DNA from 4 places in the Bacillus sp. V2I10 genome. Region 2 is predicted to be linked to each of the others. Evidence: riboswitches for the same ligand, from Rfam matches in the RefSeq annotation. Region 2 holds a riboswitch; each other region holds the start of a gene.
What was found. A riboswitch is a leader RNA that binds a small molecule or an ion and turns the genes downstream of it on or off. The one in region 2 is predicted to bind S-adenosylmethionine.
Positions count from the first base shown of each region.

Region 1: linked by a shared signal. The riboswitch ahead of QFZ72_RS04975 (methionine ABC transporter ATP-binding protein) and the one ahead of QFZ72_RS00715 (Na+/H+ antiporter NhaC family protein) in region 2 are both predicted to bind S-adenosylmethionine.
Region 3: linked by a shared signal. The riboswitch ahead of QFZ72_RS22995 (methionine biosynthesis PLP-dependent protein) and the one ahead of QFZ72_RS00715 (Na+/H+ antiporter NhaC family protein) in region 2 are both predicted to bind S-adenosylmethionine.
Region 4: linked by a shared signal. The riboswitch ahead of fbpA (Fur-regulated basic protein FbpA) and the one ahead of QFZ72_RS00715 (Na+/H+ antiporter NhaC family protein) in region 2 are both predicted to bind S-adenosylmethionine.

Region 1 is NZ_JAUSYV010000001.1:978,858-982,977, forward strand. Features, by position in the region: gene QFZ72_RS04965 (alpha/beta hydrolase) at 1-630, opposite strand, end outside; SAM riboswitch class I at 703-810, opposite strand; gene QFZ72_RS04970 (DUF4395 domain-containing protein) at 1,030-1,443, shown strand; SAM riboswitch class I at 1,520-1,629, shown strand; SAM riboswitch class I at 1,712-1,818, shown strand; gene QFZ72_RS04975 (methionine ABC transporter ATP-binding protein) at 1,908-2,939, shown strand; gene QFZ72_RS04980 (methionine ABC transporter permease) at 2,929-3,579, shown strand; gene QFZ72_RS04985 (MetQ/NlpA family ABC transporter substrate-binding protein) at 3,593-4,120, shown strand, end outside.
Region 2 is NZ_JAUSYV010000001.1:136,073-140,192, reverse strand. Features, by position in the region: gene QFZ72_RS00725 (ABC transporter permease) at 1-340, shown strand, start outside; gene QFZ72_RS00720 (TetR/AcrR family transcriptional regulator) at 401-1,057, shown strand; gene QFZ72_RS00715 (Na+/H+ antiporter NhaC family protein) at 1,259-2,545, opposite strand; SAM riboswitch class I at 2,625-2,732, opposite strand; gene QFZ72_RS00710 (TetR/AcrR family transcriptional regulator) at 2,895-3,521, shown strand; gene QFZ72_RS00705 (GNAT family N-acetyltransferase) at 3,617-4,120, shown strand, end outside.
Region 3 is NZ_JAUSYV010000001.1:4,521,933-4,526,052, forward strand. Features, by position in the region: gene QFZ72_RS22980 (YfmQ family protein) at 1-172, opposite strand, end outside; gene QFZ72_RS22985 (hypothetical protein) at 259-453, opposite strand; gene metC (cystathionine beta-lyase) at 661-1,845, opposite strand; gene QFZ72_RS22995 (methionine biosynthesis PLP-dependent protein) at 1,832-2,956, opposite strand; SAM riboswitch class I at 3,041-3,170, opposite strand; gene QFZ72_RS23000 (DMT family transporter) at 3,241-4,120, opposite strand, start outside.
Region 4 is NZ_JAUSYV010000001.1:4,168,082-4,172,201, reverse strand. Features, by position in the region: gene QFZ72_RS21150 (hypothetical protein) at 1-134, shown strand, start outside; gene QFZ72_RS21145 (aliphatic sulfonate ABC transporter substrate-binding protein) at 180-1,193, opposite strand; gene QFZ72_RS21140 (DUF2325 domain-containing protein) at 1,535-1,822, shown strand; SAM riboswitch class I at 1,971-2,075, shown strand; gene fbpA (Fur-regulated basic protein FbpA) at 2,177-2,329, shown strand; gene QFZ72_RS21130 (hypothetical protein) at 2,511-3,422, opposite strand; gene QFZ72_RS21125 (RNA polymerase sigma factor) at 3,423-3,935, opposite strand.

The sequences.
Region 1 (4,120 bases), 840 kb from region 2:
GACGTTTTCAAAAAGGGCATCGGAGCTGTCCGGAGGGACGACATGGTCTTCTTCGGATTTAAAAACGAGCAGCGGACATGAGACTTCTGAAAGCTTTGGTTTTACAGATTTTATAAGATTAAGGAGATTATGAACGGCTGTAATCGGAACAGCTGAGTAAGTAATTTCTTTGATTCCTTCTGCTTTTATATCCGGTTTTCCTTCTGCAATGAACCTTGGTTCAGTTAGATCTTCGAAAGACTCATATCCAGGCACGCTTAAAGCAGCATTAATCGTAATCACACCGCTGATTTCTTTGTATTTGCCAGCTAAATGCACAGCTAGGATACCGCCCATAGATTGACCTGCAATAAATACTTTCCGGCAGATTTTTTTCAGCTTTAAATAAGCCTGTTCAATGTCTTTGATCCAATCCAGATAACAGCAGGCTTCAAGCTCGTGAGCATCTGTACCGTGACCTTTTAACCGCGGGGCAAGGACGGTAAAGCCTTTATCAGCAAGCAGTTTTCCCAGTTCTCCTACACTTTGAGGTGTTCCGACAAATCCATGGCAAAGCAAAATGCCAATCTCATTTCCTTTATAAAAAAAGCTTTCAGCACCTGGCAATACAGAGTAAATCGTTTCAGCCATTTTTGATTCCTCCAATTCATCAAATCATAAAAGAAAAACCCTCTCTTTCATTGGCTGTAAAGAGAGGGTTTTTCTCTATCAACCAAAGCACAGCAGCTTTGCTGGTGGGAGCACCTTTCCGTTTGCCGGTGGTTGCTGTGAAGTCGCGGAGCCAGATCTCTCGTTCACTCTTGATAATTTATTTAATTCTGATTGGTTTAGTTGGTTTTAACGATCTTATCATGAGCAGCTTTTAACTGTCAATAAATTTTGAGGTCGTGAAAGCGGAGAACCAGCGATTTGAGTACCTCATTCACGCGCTTTTTTAAGGGGGATGAAATCGCCGTGAAGCATTTGTCTTCACAAAAGACAAAAACAAGAGTAAAATACTTATATTCCAATCAGACAGGTGGGATTTAAGTGAATACCATTCCTAAACCTCTTGTATTAACGAATCAATGGTTTATTGTTTTATCCGTAGCATGCACCTGGATAATAGGATCCGGCTGGATTCTTCTTATACCTCTAATAGCAGGATTAATGGGGCTTCTTTTTAAATTTAATCCTATTATGAAGACAGCAAAGCTCTTTTTAAGAAAAAAGCCTTCAGAATACATTCCGGAGGATTTTGAGCAGCAGCAGTTTAATCAGCTGATTGCAGTCATCTGTCTTAGCCTTGGTTTTCTTGGCTATATGATGAATTGGATGACACTTGCCTATATCTTTACCGCTATGGTCGCGCTTGCTGCATTCGTTGCCATATTAGGCTTTTGTGTTGGCTGCTTTATTCGTTTTCAGTGGCAGCAATACCGATACCGCAGGCATTCAAAGTAGTCATATTTTTTTAAAAAAAGTGTTGACTTTATGAAAATACCAGCGTAAAGTAGGACTCACATCGAAAATATGAAACTTCTTATCACGAGAGGTGGAGGGATTTGGCCCTTTGAAACCTCGGCAGCAGACTCAATCATGAGAACTGTGCCAACTCCAACAAGCGTGATTTCGCTTGAGAGATAAGAAGAGTGAACGGTCTTTTACCTATGATCTTACCCTCTTCTTGGCTTTCAGGAAGAGGTTTTTTGTTTTCAAAAAATAAATAGATTTCTTATCCAGAGAAGCGGAGGGACTGGCCTGATGATGCTTCGGCAGCGGACTTTTTTAAATAGTACTGTGCCAATTCCAGCAGGCGAAAAGCCTGGGAGATAAGAAGAGACCTAGTGATTCTTTATGAATTCATGCCCTCTTCTTGTCGGATAGAAGAGGGTTTTTTTATTTATAAATTAGCGGGAGGCGTACATATGATTCAATTTGAAGGTGTCACAAAGGTTTATAACAGCGGCGGAAATGAAGTGAGAGCACTTGACGGCATTGATCTTCATGTGAAGCAGGGGGAGATTTGCGGTGTGATCGGATTCAGCGGAGCCGGTAAAAGCACACTGATCCGCACAGTTAATTTATTAGAGCGTCCAAGCTCCGGAAAAATCATTGTTGATAATCTCGATTTAACGACTCTTTCCCAAAAGGAAGTAAGACAGGTTAAGCGCAAAATCGGCATGGTCTTTCAGCATTTCAATCTGCTGAATTCCAAAACGGTCTTCGCCAATGTTGCGATGCCGCTCCTTCTTGCAAAAGCTTCTCAAAAAGAAATCAAAGAAAGAGTAACAGAACTATTGTCGTTTGTAGGATTAGAGGACAAAGCAAATCAATATCCAGACCAACTATCAGGGGGTCAAAAACAGCGTGTCGGCATTGCCAGAGCACTTGCTACACAGCCTTCCATTCTATTGTGTGATGAAGCAACATCTGCACTTGATCCGCAAACAACCGGGTCCATTCTGAAGCTTTTGAAAAAAATCAATCAGGAATACAACATTACGATTTTAATGATCACCCATGAGATGTCAGTTATTAGGGAGGTTTGCGATAGGGTTGCTGTAATTGAGGGCGGAAAAATTATCGAGTCAGACTCAGTTTTTGATGTTTTCTCAAATCCTCAAACAAAAACAGCTTCGAACTTTGTCAGCTCTGTTCTGAATGATTCCATCCCTGTGTCTGTGCTGAAATTAGTGCAGGATGAGAATGCACAGGGACAGATTTTCAAAATTAACTTTGTCGGCAAATCTTCGGGACAGCCGCTGCTTTCTCAGATTGCTAAACGGTTTGATCTTGATATCAATGTTTTATTTGGAAACATCACAGAGCTTCAGGGCATTCCTTTTGGACATTTGATTGTCGAGCTGCAGGGAGCGGAAAGCGAAATTAAACGGGCGTTATTAGTTATGAATCAGGAAAATGTCACAGTGAAAGAGGTGGAAGTACATGCTAGTTAATTCACAGCAAATTATTGATGCACTGATTGAAACACTTGCGATGACCGGTTTTTCATTGCTTTTCTCAACCTTGATCGGACTGCCGCTTGGTGTGCTGCTGGTCATTACAAGAAAAGGGCACCTATGGGAAAATGCCATTATTTTTAATATCTTGAACGGTGTCGTCAATATCTTCCGTTCTGTACCTTTCATCATATTAATGGTCGCGATTGTCCCGCTTACCAGATTAATTGTAGGAACATCAATTGGGACTGCAGCTGCTGTAGTACCGCTTGTCTTTTATGCAGGTCCATATATTGCGAGATTGATTGAGAACTCATTATTAGAAGTGGACCCAGGGGTCATAGAGGCAGCAGAAGCTATGGGAGCAACACCAGCGCAAATCATCTTTAAATTCATCGTACCGGAAGCATTAAGCTCGCTTGTATTAAGTCTTACAATCGCAACGGTTGGTCTTGTCGGGGCATCAGCGATGGCTGGAGCTGTCGGCGGCGGCGGGCTCGGGGATCTCGCCATAACATACGGCTATCAGCGCTTTGATACAGTTGTCATGATTATTACCGTTACAATCCTTGTTGTACTCGTTCAGGGACTTCAATCATCCGGAAACTTATTATCTAAAAAAATCAGAAGACGATAGGGAGAGAAACAGAATGAAAAAATTTATTATCTTAGCACTTATTCTAGTATTGGGAGCTCTTGCTGCGGGCTGCGGAAATAAAACAGTAAACGGGAAAGAAGAAGTAAATGTCAAAATCGGCGTAAGCGGATCAGATAACCGCATTTGGGATTTTGTTGCAAAGAAAGCCGAAAAAGAAGGCATCAACATTGAGATTGTGACATTCTCAGATTACGTTCAGCCAAACCTGGCACTGGCAGAAGGTGAGCTTGATGCAAATGCATTCCAGACAATCTCTTATTTTAACGCATTTAAAAAAGAACATGATCTTGATCTTTCACCAATCGGTACAACTGTGATTGCTCCACTTGGACTTTATTCTGAAAAATATAAATCCATCAAAGACATTCCGGATGGCGGAAAGATTGCCGTTCCAAATGAAGCAACCAATATGGGCAGAGCGTTCCTTCTGCTTCAGGATGCAGGCTTGATTGAGCTTCCGGAGGACTTTGATGGAAATGGTTCATTGGACAAAATTGTTTCAAATCCGAAAAAATTAGAA
Region 2 (4,120 bases):
ACTGCTCATTACGTTTCTGCTTGCCATGACTTCTTTGACTCTCGGAACCTTGCTGTCTACGTTTGCTAATAACGAGCTGCAGATGTTTCAATTCATCCCGCTCGTCATTGTGCCGCAGGTGTTCTTCTCAGGTCTTTTTAAACTGGAAACGATGGCGGAGTGGCTGCAGTCCATCAGTTATGCCATGCCGCTTAAATACGGCGCAGAAGCTCTGCAGGGGATCATGATTAAAGGTTACGGGTGGGAGGATATTGCACAGGATGTCTATATTCTGCTTGGATTTTCCCTGGCTTTTCTGATTCTGAATATCTTCGCTTTGAAAAAGGTGAGAAGGCTGTAATGCTTGTGTTCTCTTTTTCAATTATAATAGGGTCTATAGATGAATGAGGAGTTTTAAAAGATGAGCAATCAATTTTCCATTGAAGAGCTATTGAAGCTGACAGATGAAGATGTAAAGATGAGTGAAAAACAAAAAAAGGTAGTAGAAGCTGCCATTGAAATATTTGCAGATAAAGGCTTTGCAGCAGCATCAACCAGCGAAATTGCTAAAAAAGCGGGAGTCGCAGAGGGTACAATTTTCCGTCATTATCAAACGAAAAAAGACCTGCTGTTTGCGATCGTCATGCCGACTATAACAAAATTCATTGCCCCGTTTTTAGTAAGGAATTTTCTTCAGGACGTGACGAAGCAAAATCATCAGGACCTTGAACAAATGCTGAGATACATTCTTGAAAACCGCTATGAGTTTATTAAGAAAAATCACCCTGTCATCAAGATTTTGCTTCAGGAAGTTTTTTTTCATGAAGAGTTCAGAGGGGAGCTCCGAAAGGTCGTTGAGGAACATGCAGTTGAGAAACTGAAGAAGCTGATCACGCATTTCCAAGAAAAAGGAGAGATGATTGACATGCCTCCTGAAACAGTTTTACGGATGATCATTACGACAATTATGGGGTTCCTGATCGGAAGGTTCATCATCTTGCCTGATCTGGATTGGGACGATGAAGCAGAAAAAGAATATACGATCCAGTTTCTTCTGCATGGACTGATGAAAAAGTAAAGCCGCTCATAGGATGAGCGGCTCTTTTTCTTGTTTAGGAAAACTATAAAAGTCAAGGCTGAGGTAAATAAAAAAATTCTACTTAAAGCTCCGGCCCATAGATCTTCGGTCAGAACGAATCCGCCTGTCGGATCTGACCAAGGCGCCCGCTTTAGATCTATGAAAAAACAGAGTCCAATTTCGGACTCTGCCGGGCAGGAACTACTTGGCTTTTTTAAATTTCGGATAGCCAATAATAATAGCCGCAATACCCATAACGGCTATTAAGAATGGGTAATAAGAGAATGGCAGGATATCAGCAGGTGAAATCTCAGCAAATTGTGCGGCAGTAAGCATTTGAGCGCCATAAGGGATTAAACCCTGTATACTGCAAGAGAAAATATCCAAAAGGCTGGCAGATTTACGTTTATCAATCTCATACTTATCTGCCATATCTTTTGCCAGCGGACCCGCTGCAATAATAGAGATGGTATTATTTGCAGTCGCAAGGTTTGTCGTGCTTACAAGACCTGCAATGGCATATTCTGCCCCTCTTTTAGAAGAAATTCTTTTTGTCATCGCTTCTAAAATAAAGTGAATGCCGCCATTTCGTTTAATCAGTTCAACCATACCGCCGATTAAGAGTGAAAGAATGACCAGTTCGGCCATCCCCATAATACCATCTGTTATTTTCTGAAGAAAATCCGTTAACGTATAGGTGCCATCAGACAGCCCGATGACTCCGCTAAGCAGGATCCCGCCAGTTAAAACAATGATGACATTCATTCCAAGAAGAGCTGATACAAGAACGGCTATATAAGGCAGCATTTTAATGAAACTGAATTCTCCAGAAGAAACAGGAGATTGATTGCCGAGAGTCATCACAATTAAGACAGCACAAGTAATAATGGCAGCCGGCAAAACTATGAAAAAGTTTACTTTGAACTTATCTCTCATTTCCGTCTGCTGTGTCCGAACTGCTGCAATTGTTGTATCCGATATAAAAGACAGGTTGTCCCCGAACATCGCACCGCCAATAACAGCAGCCATAGCAAGAGCTATTGAAATATCAGCTTCTGCACTGATGCCAACGCCAATTGGAGCAAGTGCAGCAATTGTTCCCATTGAAGTTCCCATTGCAAGTGAAATAAAAGCTCCAATAATAAATAATCCAACAATCAAAAAGCTTTGCGGCAAAAATGAAAGCGCAAGATTGACTGTAGATTCAACTGCTCCCATCCCTTTTGCCACTTCTGAGAAAGCTCCGGCCAGGATGAATATAAAGACCATGATCATCAAATCAGGATGGCCTGCCCCTTTAGCGAAATTCTCAACCTTCGCTGTGAACGTCTCTTTACGATTCATCATAAGAGCAGCTCCGGATGCAATAATAATTGCAACAAGAATCGGCATCTTATAAAAATCGCCTGTTATAATACCAGACCCTACAAATAGGGCAAGAAATATGATTAACGGCATTAATGCCAGTCCATTTCCTTTTGTCTCCATGTGTACCACCTTTCTTATTATAAAAAAAAGATCTCTTCTAAAGCAGAAGAGATCTTAAATCCGGAATGGAATAAACCTCTTCTTATCTTTCAAGCACGGAGCTTGCTGGAATTGGCACAGCACTCGGAAATCCGAGTCCGCTGCCGAGGCATCACAGGGCCAGTCCCTCTGCCTCTCTTAATAAGAAGATATATGTGTGTTTTAAAAAATGACCTTTCCTACATTAAGGGGTAATTGTGTAAAAGTCAAATGGAAGATTTAACAAACTTTTTTTCAAAATTATTTGAATTTATCGTCATCAGTGGAATAAAATAAACTATATAGTCGGTTTTTAAGGAGGTGTACAGGCGTGGCTCCAATTGTTTCAGATGAATATAAGGAAAAAAAGAAACGCCATATCCTGGAAAGTGCCCTTAAGGCTTTTGGAGAAAAAGGATTTCAGGTTGCCACAATAGACGATATTGTGGCTGAATCTGGGTTAAGTAAAGGGGCAATCTACAACTATTTTAAAAGCAAGGAAGAAATTTACCTTCAGCTGATGCAGATGCGGACAGAGCAGAATATCGCCAAACTGAAAAGAAGTTTTCAAGAGAGAGGGACTGCAAAAGAAAAACTTCACCAGTTTTTCAAAAACTATGCTGAAATTGAGTTATCTCAAAAGTGGCAGAAAATGATCGGTGTTCACCTTGAATTCTGGATTCATTCAGGCCGTGATGAAGAACTTAAGAAAGTCATGACAGACCGGTATGACGACGTTTATCAAGTACTGCTTGTTGAGATCATCGAAGAAGGCATAAGGCAGAATGAATTCAACAAAGAGACGGATCCATCGCTCATATCTTCTATGGTATGGGGAACCATAGACGGCATTTGTCTTCACTATTCAGTGATAGGCGGGAATTACCCTTATCAAAAACAAATCCGTGCTTTAGAAGAAATGATCTTCATGTACTTAGAAAAGGGGGGATCTGCATGAGGTTTTTACATGGAGAAAATGTATACCTGCGTCCTTTTAGAAAAGAAGACTTCGAGATGATTTTTAAAAGAAGCTAATGAGAAATGGGGTGCGGTATGATCACAATTAAAAAATTGTCTCAATGTACGCTTGAAGAAGCTTTAACCGCATGGAATAAAGGTTTTGAGGGATATTATTTTGATATGACGCTGTCCCTTGAGAATTTTTTTAACCGAATGGTGCTTGAAAATCTTTCGCCGGCATTATCTGTTGTAGCTTTTCACGATTCAGAGCCGGTTGGACTGGTTCTGAATGGAATCAGAACCATAGACGGCAAAAAAATAGCATGGAATGGCGGTACAGGTGTTGCTCCTGAGTACCGAAGCAAAGGGGTCGGGGTAAAGCTGATGGAAGAGGCTTTGTCTCTTTATGAAAAAGAAAATGTAGACACAGCTACTCTTGAAGCCGTCTCTCATAATGATCGTGCGATAAAGCTTTATGAAAAAATGGGCTATCAGGTTGTCGACCGGATTGCACACCTTGGTCATTCAGCTCCTCTAAAGTTCGAAGAACCAAAAGGCGGATTCCGTGTCCAGGTTAAAAAGCCGAGGGACGTCCAG
Region 3 (4,120 bases), 4.4 Mb from region 2:
CTTCACCTTCCAATAAATTCCCATTAATGGTTAGTGTAGAATTTGAGTCACTAAGTTTTGAATGAATCTCAAATTTGCTGATAAGCCATTCAGCACCAAATGTTGGTATACAGGTCATTACTATTTTAACAGCACTCATTAGAATTAACGAAAGCAAAACTGCCCAAGTCATATTTTTCATCTCCTTACTTTAAAAACTGTGCTTTTATAAAACCTGGAACATAAAATTACACCATTAGGTTATTGAAATGATTTAAATTAGATAAACCATGATACATATACTCCTACTGCAATAAGAGAAATTAAAATAACAATAACGTAAATCCAAGTTAGATTGGCCGTATTTCGTTTTACTGCGTTCCTGTAATCTTTATCGCCTTTTCCGGCTATTAATAAAGTGGAAATAAGTGAAACCATTCCAATAATTATCACTAAACCTATTGCAAGCTCCATGGTTTGCACCTCATTATCTGCTCAGGGTAACTTCTCAGCTTATCTGCATTACTTATAAACTCTACCGTATTATACAATTAAGAACAGATGTAATAACCGTCCAATTTGGAGGAATTTTGACCATCCATTTCGTAGTTGTCTTGCGAAAGTTTCCAAATCTACACGAAAAAAAAAACGACTCCCCACAAAGGAATCGTCCTAAACTAATCAAGCTCTCAACTTATTATTAGCATGTGCAGGCAGCTTCGCCAAGGCCTGCTCAAAATCTTTGATCAAGTCGTCTGCATCCTCAAGGCCTACGCTCATGCGCAATAAACCGTCCGAGATCCCGCGGCGCTCCCGCTCTTCTTTTGGCATAGCGGCGTGAGACATTCTGGCCGGATAGGAAAGAATAGATTCTACTGCGCCGAGGCTTACAGCGAATACAGGGAGCTCGACATTTTTAACAAGGGTGCGGACAGCGTCTTCATCGGCTAATGTGAATGATAGCACGGCACCTGGTCCGTCCGCCTGGTAACGCTGAATTGAATGGCCGGGATGGAACGTTAATCCTGGATAATAAACGTGACGGACAGCTTTATGCTTGGACAAGTACTCTGCCAGCTTCCGCGCAGATGCTGATGATTGTTGAAGTCTGACGTTCAGTGTTTTAATTCCGCGGAGCACAAGCCAGCTGTCCTGCACGCCAAGGACCGCACCGAACGCATTTTGCAGTTTTCCAACCTGTGCAGCAAGTTCTGCGTCTTTTACAGCCGCGAGTCCTGCAAGGACATCACTGTGTCCGGCCAAAAACTTGGTTGCGCTGTGAAGCACGATATCGACTCCCAGCTCGAGCGGGCGCTGCAGAACAGGTGTTAAAAACGTATTGTCTAAAAATGTTAAACAGTTATTTGCTTTTGCAAGTTTCGTAATGCCCTGGATATCGGTAATTTTCAAAAGCGGATTTGACGGTGTCTCAACATAGATTACTTTTGTATTTGGCTTGATGTGTGACGCCACTTCATGCAAATCGGTCATGTCGACAAAGCTGTATTCAATGCCGAATCTGCTCAATACATCTGTGATGATCCGGTACGTTCCGCCGTATACGTCTTCAGTAATTAAAACGTGGTCTCCTTTAGAAAGGAGCAAGAAACAGGTTGAAATGGCCGCCATTCCAGAAGCAAAGGCAAATCCTTTTGTGCCTCCTTCTAGTTCGGCAATCGTTTCTTCTAATGCCTCGCGTGTCGGGTTCCCCGATCTGCTGTAATCAAATTTTCCGTAGTCATCAAAATCAAATTGGTGAAAAGTAGAGGAATGATGGATCGGCACGCTTACCGCTCCATTTTCTTTTTGCACCTTTTGACGATTGTGAAGAAGCTTCGTCTCGAATTTCCAATCATCGTTGCTCAACTTTCTCCGCCTCCTTCATCAGTTCAAATGCCTGTGTTAAGTCCAGTTCCAAATCTCCTGCGTATTCAATTCCGACAGAAAAGCGCAATAGCCTGTTGCACACGCCATTTGCCGCGCGAATCTCTTCAGGAATATCCATATGAGTCTGCGTCGCTGGGTATGTGATAAAGCTTTCCACTCCGCCTAGGCTTTCTGCAAATGTGATCGTCTTTAAGGCTTTCAGAAATGGGTTCACCCATTCTTCCTTCTCCAGCCTGAACGAAAGCATTCCGCCTTTGCCAGGATAAAGCACGTCTGTCACTTCTGTTTGATTTTCAAGAAATGCTGCAAGCTGGCCGGCATTTTTCTCATGCTGGTTCATTCGCAGGGCAAGGGTTTTCATACCGCGGATCAAGAGCCAGGAATCAAAAGGAGAAAGCACCCCCCCGATTGCGTTGTGATGTTGTGCAAGCTCTTCACAAAGCTCTGTTCCCTTAGCAACAACCAAACCGGCAAGCACATCATTGTGTCCGCCCAAATATTTGGTGGCACTATGTATAACGATGTCCGCTCCATCTAAAATCGGCGTTTGCAGGATCGGCGTGTAGAACGTGTTGTCGACAATCAGCAGCAAATGGTTTTCGCGGGTAATTTTTGCAATCTTGCTGACCTCTGTTTCCTGCATCAAAGGATTTGTCGGGGTTTCCAGAAAAATGGCCTTTGTGCGTTCATTGATCAGCTGCTGCGTACAGTCTTCGTCTTTAAAATCAGCGTAATGAAAAACAAGTCCGTATTTTCTCCATTCCCGTTCGAATAAACGGTAGGTTCCCCCGTACAAATCTGAGGATACAATGAGCTCGTCTCCGCTTTTAAACAATGCCATCAATGTCTGAATCGCAGCCATTCCTGAACTGAAGGCATATCCCTGATCTCCATGCTCAAGCTCTGCAATGGCTTTTTCAAGGATCGTCCGAGTAGGATTTCCAGTGCGGATGTAGTCAAATCCAGTTGATTCCCCAATTCCATTGTGCCTGTATGCTGTAGAAAAATAGACGGGCGGATTCACTGTTCCCGTTACGTTTTCACTTCGATTTCCAATTTGAGCTAAGATTGTTTCAATGCGTTCTGACATTTCCAACACCGTCCCATAGTTTTTTCAAAATAAAAAACGTCTCCCTCATTTAAGAAGAAGACGTTGATATCGAATGATTGCTTCTCCTTATCTCCCAAGCTTATTACCTGCGCTTGCTGGATTTAGCACCTTGGTTCGAACAGGAACATTCTCTGTTCTTTTCCGGTTGCTGAGATTTCACAGGGCCAGAACCCTCCATCTCTCTGGATAAGAATAAATAGTATGAACTTTTTGAATTGTTTTTATAACCTTATCTCATTATCAAATAATTTGCAAGGGATTTTTTATGAATATTTACGATTTACAATCATTACACCGGCAATAATCAACAAACCGCCTGCCCCGCTCATTAATAAAAAAGGTTCATTCAGCAAGATGACTGCCGCAATAACAGTTGCAAGCGGTTCAAAGTAAAGAAAGGATGACACTTTAGTTGCCTCCATGACCTCCAGGGCTTTTCCCCAAAACCAGTAAGCGACTGCCGAGACAAAGATTCCGAGAAACAGCAAATGAGTCCAGTTTTCCTGAGTCAGTACACTCATCTGAACCCAGCCGTTATTTCTTATAAAGAATGGAATTGTCATCATAAAACCAAAAAAGCTTGTATAAAAAGTAATGGTTAATGCAGGATAAGGGATTTTTAATTTTTTTATAAGAATGGAATAAACCGCCCAATTTAATGTACTTAAGATCATCAGTGCGTATCCCGCATTTGCATGAAAGGTGAATGACCCGCCTTGTCCATAAGATGTAATCAAGAGAACGCCAAGTACAGCAATTGTCATGCCCGCTGCTTTAAAAAGCGTAAACGTTTCTTTCAAAAATAGAGATGCCAGAACAGCTGTGAATATCGGGGAAAAAGAGATGATCCATCCTGCTTGCGATGCCTGAATGGACTGCAGTGCTGCAGCCTGAATGACTTGATGGACAAAGATGCCGAGTACGGCAAGTATAAAAACCTCAGGGAGATAATACTTTTTTATTTTTAAAGGCTGACGAAGGAGGAAAAGAAGGAGGAATAAAAAGAGAGATGCTATACCAAAACGCAAAACAAGCAATGTTAAAGGTTCCAGCTGAACTAAAACAGCTTTTGTTGATACAAAGGAAATTCCCCAGAAAGTAATTGAGACAGCTGCATAGATACCTGCTGTGACATGAATTGAT
Region 4 (4,120 bases), 4.0 Mb from region 2:
CTGCAGAGATTTTCAAAGGAAAGCTGCTGCTGCCTGTATTTTCACCGGCAGAGGAGAATGAAGAAATTCCGGAAAAGATCATGCGTCTGATTAGCTGTTTTCATCAAACAACTATTATAGAAGAAAGCAGATAAACACCCTCCTTGCAGTTGAAGGAGGGTGTAATTTTTCATATAGGCTTACTCGTATTCCTTTAATATTTTTTCAATGAATGAATTATCCACTACTTCTGAAACGTTCAGTTCTTTTTTCAGTCCTCCGAGTTCGAACAGAAGATCAGCAGTGCTTTGCTGTTCATTTAGGATGCTCTCATCAATAGGTGTGTTTGCCGGCACGGAGTTTTCAAGAACTTTTCGGATTACTTCTTTATCCGTTTTCTTAAGTTCTGAAAAAATCTCAATTGCTTCTTCTTTGTTTTCATTTTGCCATCTCGTTGCTTTTTCCGTAACTTTCAGATAAAGCTCAACAAGTTCAGGATGTTCATCAGCAAATTGATTACGCACGATTTGAAAGCCAGGGCTGAAGGTGCCGATTGCTTTTCCGTTCGAGAGTATCCTTGCTTCATTTTTTACAACTTGGATGGATTGATAAGGCTCCCAAATCGCCCAGGCGTCTATTTTATTCGTTTCAAAAGCTGCCTGAGCTTCATCAGGCTGAAGCTGAATGATCTGTATTTCAGATGGATCTATGCCTTCGTTTTCAAGGAAGCGGTACAGCAATCCAAATGCGCTGCTTCCTTTGGCTACCGCTACTTTTTTCCCCTTTAAATCCTCTGGTCTTTGAATAGGGCTATCTTTATGGACAAGAATAGCATCCCCTTTTTCTCCGGTGCTTGCTGATGCGATTTCTTTAAACGGAATATCAGCACCCTGGCCGGATAGGACCGGAATATTGCCGACCCTCCCAAAATCAAGCCTTCCTGATGCAATGGCTTCAAAATAGGAGGGACCGCTTTGAAATTCGACCCATTTCACTTTTGCGCCTGCCTTATAGAATTCTTCCTCAAACCAACCTTTATGCTTTGCAAGCAAAATAGGCCAGATGCTTTGCTGAATGCCGATATTGACCGTTATATCCTCTTTCTTTGATTCGCTGTTCTCGATTGTACCAGCTGTTTTAGACCCGCACCCTCCAAGAACGGCCAGCAGTATGAAGAAAATCAAGTACCCAGTCAAACGATTCGTTCTTTTCATATTCATCCCCCTAGAAGATATGTTGAAATTTAGTAGCCCATTTTCACTTCCTTTTCTCCGCTGAAACAGGAAAGGCCCTATCTAATAGCATAAAGATGCTGCTAGACAGGGCCTTCGGTTGACAGATCGGCTTATGTATGAATATATATCCATGTTAAAACTTACTATTCCGATTTGTCAAGTATGATTTATTTTCAAATCCGTATTGATAAATCGGAATATTCGGAGTAAAATAATAACAATAAATGAAAACGTCGACCAGACTGCTGGAGGCTTTCGTTCCTGTTAAATTTACTAACAGAATGAAAGCCTCTTCGTCTATACAAAAGGAGGATGCTGTTATGAAGTATTTGCTGATTGCAGGCGGGGATCGCATCGATCCCATCGTGACGAGACTTGCGCAGCAAGGGGTAAAGGTGATTTCACATCTGGACGGAAGAAAACCAAAAGTGACCATCAAAGAAATTCCAAGCAAAGTGGAGGTGGTGCTCATTCTCACTGATTACATCAATCACAATCTCTCCACGATTGTAAAAAGAAAGGCTCAGGAAAAGTCGATTCCGGTTTTTTTCTCGAAACGCTCATGGACCTCCATCTCCTGTGAATTGAAAAAAATCATGACAGCATAGTCTAATCATGCATTAAAACCAACTTGACACATAGGATTAATTATCATTGAAATTTAATCAGAAAAATCGCTGATCGGTCAACCGAAAGCTCATACCAATTGAGGTATGGGTTATTTTTGTGGGGACACTTAAGTCATAATAGAAATTCTTCTTATCAAGAGAGGCGGAGGGAATGGCCCGACGAAGTCTCAGCAGCAGCTTCTACGAAGACTGTGCTAAATCCATCAAGCTTCAAGTGCTTGAAAGATGAGAAGGGGCACGTTCATTTTCAATGAACCCTCTTCTTTGTAATCAGAAGGGGGTATTATTTATTCCCCCCTATATTAAGAAAAAGGGGTGTCTGAATTGGGAAACATGATTCGTCAGGCTATCGAAAAAAGAAAAAAACATCTCATCGGCAAACTGCTTAGCAACGGCATTTATAAGAAGAATGATTTGCATTTATTTGAACTGACTTTAACGGAGCTTGAGGAGGAATTCAAACGGCTTTTAAAAGTGCAAAATTAATAAAAAAAGTGTCCCAAAAGCTAACATTTGGCCACCCGGGCAGACTGGCAGCATATATCCGCCGTGATAGAAATAACTATAATAAACACCAAAAACCACTTAAATCATTCTAAGAAAAAAGCTGACTCAGGAAGTGCCGTTTTAAAACGTCCTTTTGAGTCAGCCTTTTTGAAGCGATCTATTATGAATCTTTATTGCTCAATCCTTCATCTGTTTCCTCAATCGGACTATTGAACTCTTCAATGATTTCTGCACCTTCAGGTGGTTCAAGATCAAATAATCCATGATTTTTATTTAATTCCTTTACTTCAAACTGGATGACTTTTGGCTGATCATCGATTGCTTTCCCGTCAGCCACAAGCATTTCTTTCACCACATATCCTGTTTCTTTATCAAACCAGAATTCAACGACCCAATCAGCACTATAGGTAATTTGATAACGGTCTGCCTTTCGTCCAGTAATCGTCGTTTCCCCTAAACTCTTTATCTGATCAGGACCTAATTCCTTTAGAATGTCTTGTGTAACTTGAGAAGGTGTTAAAAGCAGTTCAGTAATAGTAAATGTGTTCTCTTCTTTATCGTAACTTTTTTGGAACTTTCCATTTACGACTGTCACATTCCCATTTTCATATTCCCGTCTTTCTTTTCTTCCTGAAATATACTGCTTACTCTTATCGTCAAAAACAATATAAATAATCAGCTCTGTTTCCTTCTTCTTCTTTTTATCCTCATCCTTATGCTGCAGTGGTTTGTCCATTTCTAAAAACTTGTCTCCGATTAATTCATTGAGCACCATTTCTATCGCTGCTTTGACAGGAGGGGTGTTCCAGGCTGCAAGACACAGGATGAAGAGGGATGCACAAATGAGTGCTGCGCGTTTTAAGTATTTATATGGATTAGGTTTTTTCTTTTGAGGAAGCATGACCACTTTATCTTCAAGAATGATGTCTAAAGCTTCTTCAAGCTGCAGAAATTGTTCAAAGGCTTCTGAGCATTCTTCGCATTCTCCAATATGCTCAAGCAGGGCATCCTGATCCGTCTCTGACAGCTGATCAAAGATAAGAATTTTTTCCTGGCATTTTTCGCAGTTCATTTATAGCACCCCCTTACTTTTAAGAGCGTCCATTAATTTTTTGCGGCCCCTAAATACTCTTGTCTTTACTTTTGCAAGGGAAATTTTAAGGCTTGCGGCTATTTCTTCGTATGAACGGCCTTGATTTCTTAAGATGAGAATATTCTTTGTTTCCTGATCAAGTGTCTGAAAAACTTCTTTAACCTCGCCGATCATTTCTTTCGACAGAAATGCCCGTTCAGGTGTTTCGGTGCTGATGCTGATGTGGTGCTTGTATTCTTCACTCACATGCTGTACAGTGTCCTGATTTCGTTTCATTTTTCGTAAATGGTCATAGGTTGTGTTTTTTGACAGAATCGTAATCCAAGCTTCGATATTTTCAGGATATTCTTTCTCTTTGTCTGAAAAGTACCGAAAGATTTTAATTGAAGCATCTTGAAGGATGTCATCGACTAGAGAGGAATTCTTGATTAACTTCCTGATGGTCCTCTCCATTCTGGGACGGTGCGCTTCAATCAGCTTTTCAACATTCACTGTTTCCAATCTCCCCACCCTTTTTCCTTACTGAATTGACGTCGCGTAACGCTATTAGTTTCAAAAATATGTAAAATAAATCATAAAAAATCCAAACCTCTGTCATTATAACAAAGGAAAGCGTGTCCAAATGAAATTATTTTATGATAATGGAAACTTTTTCCCGACTCGTTCGTATTACAATT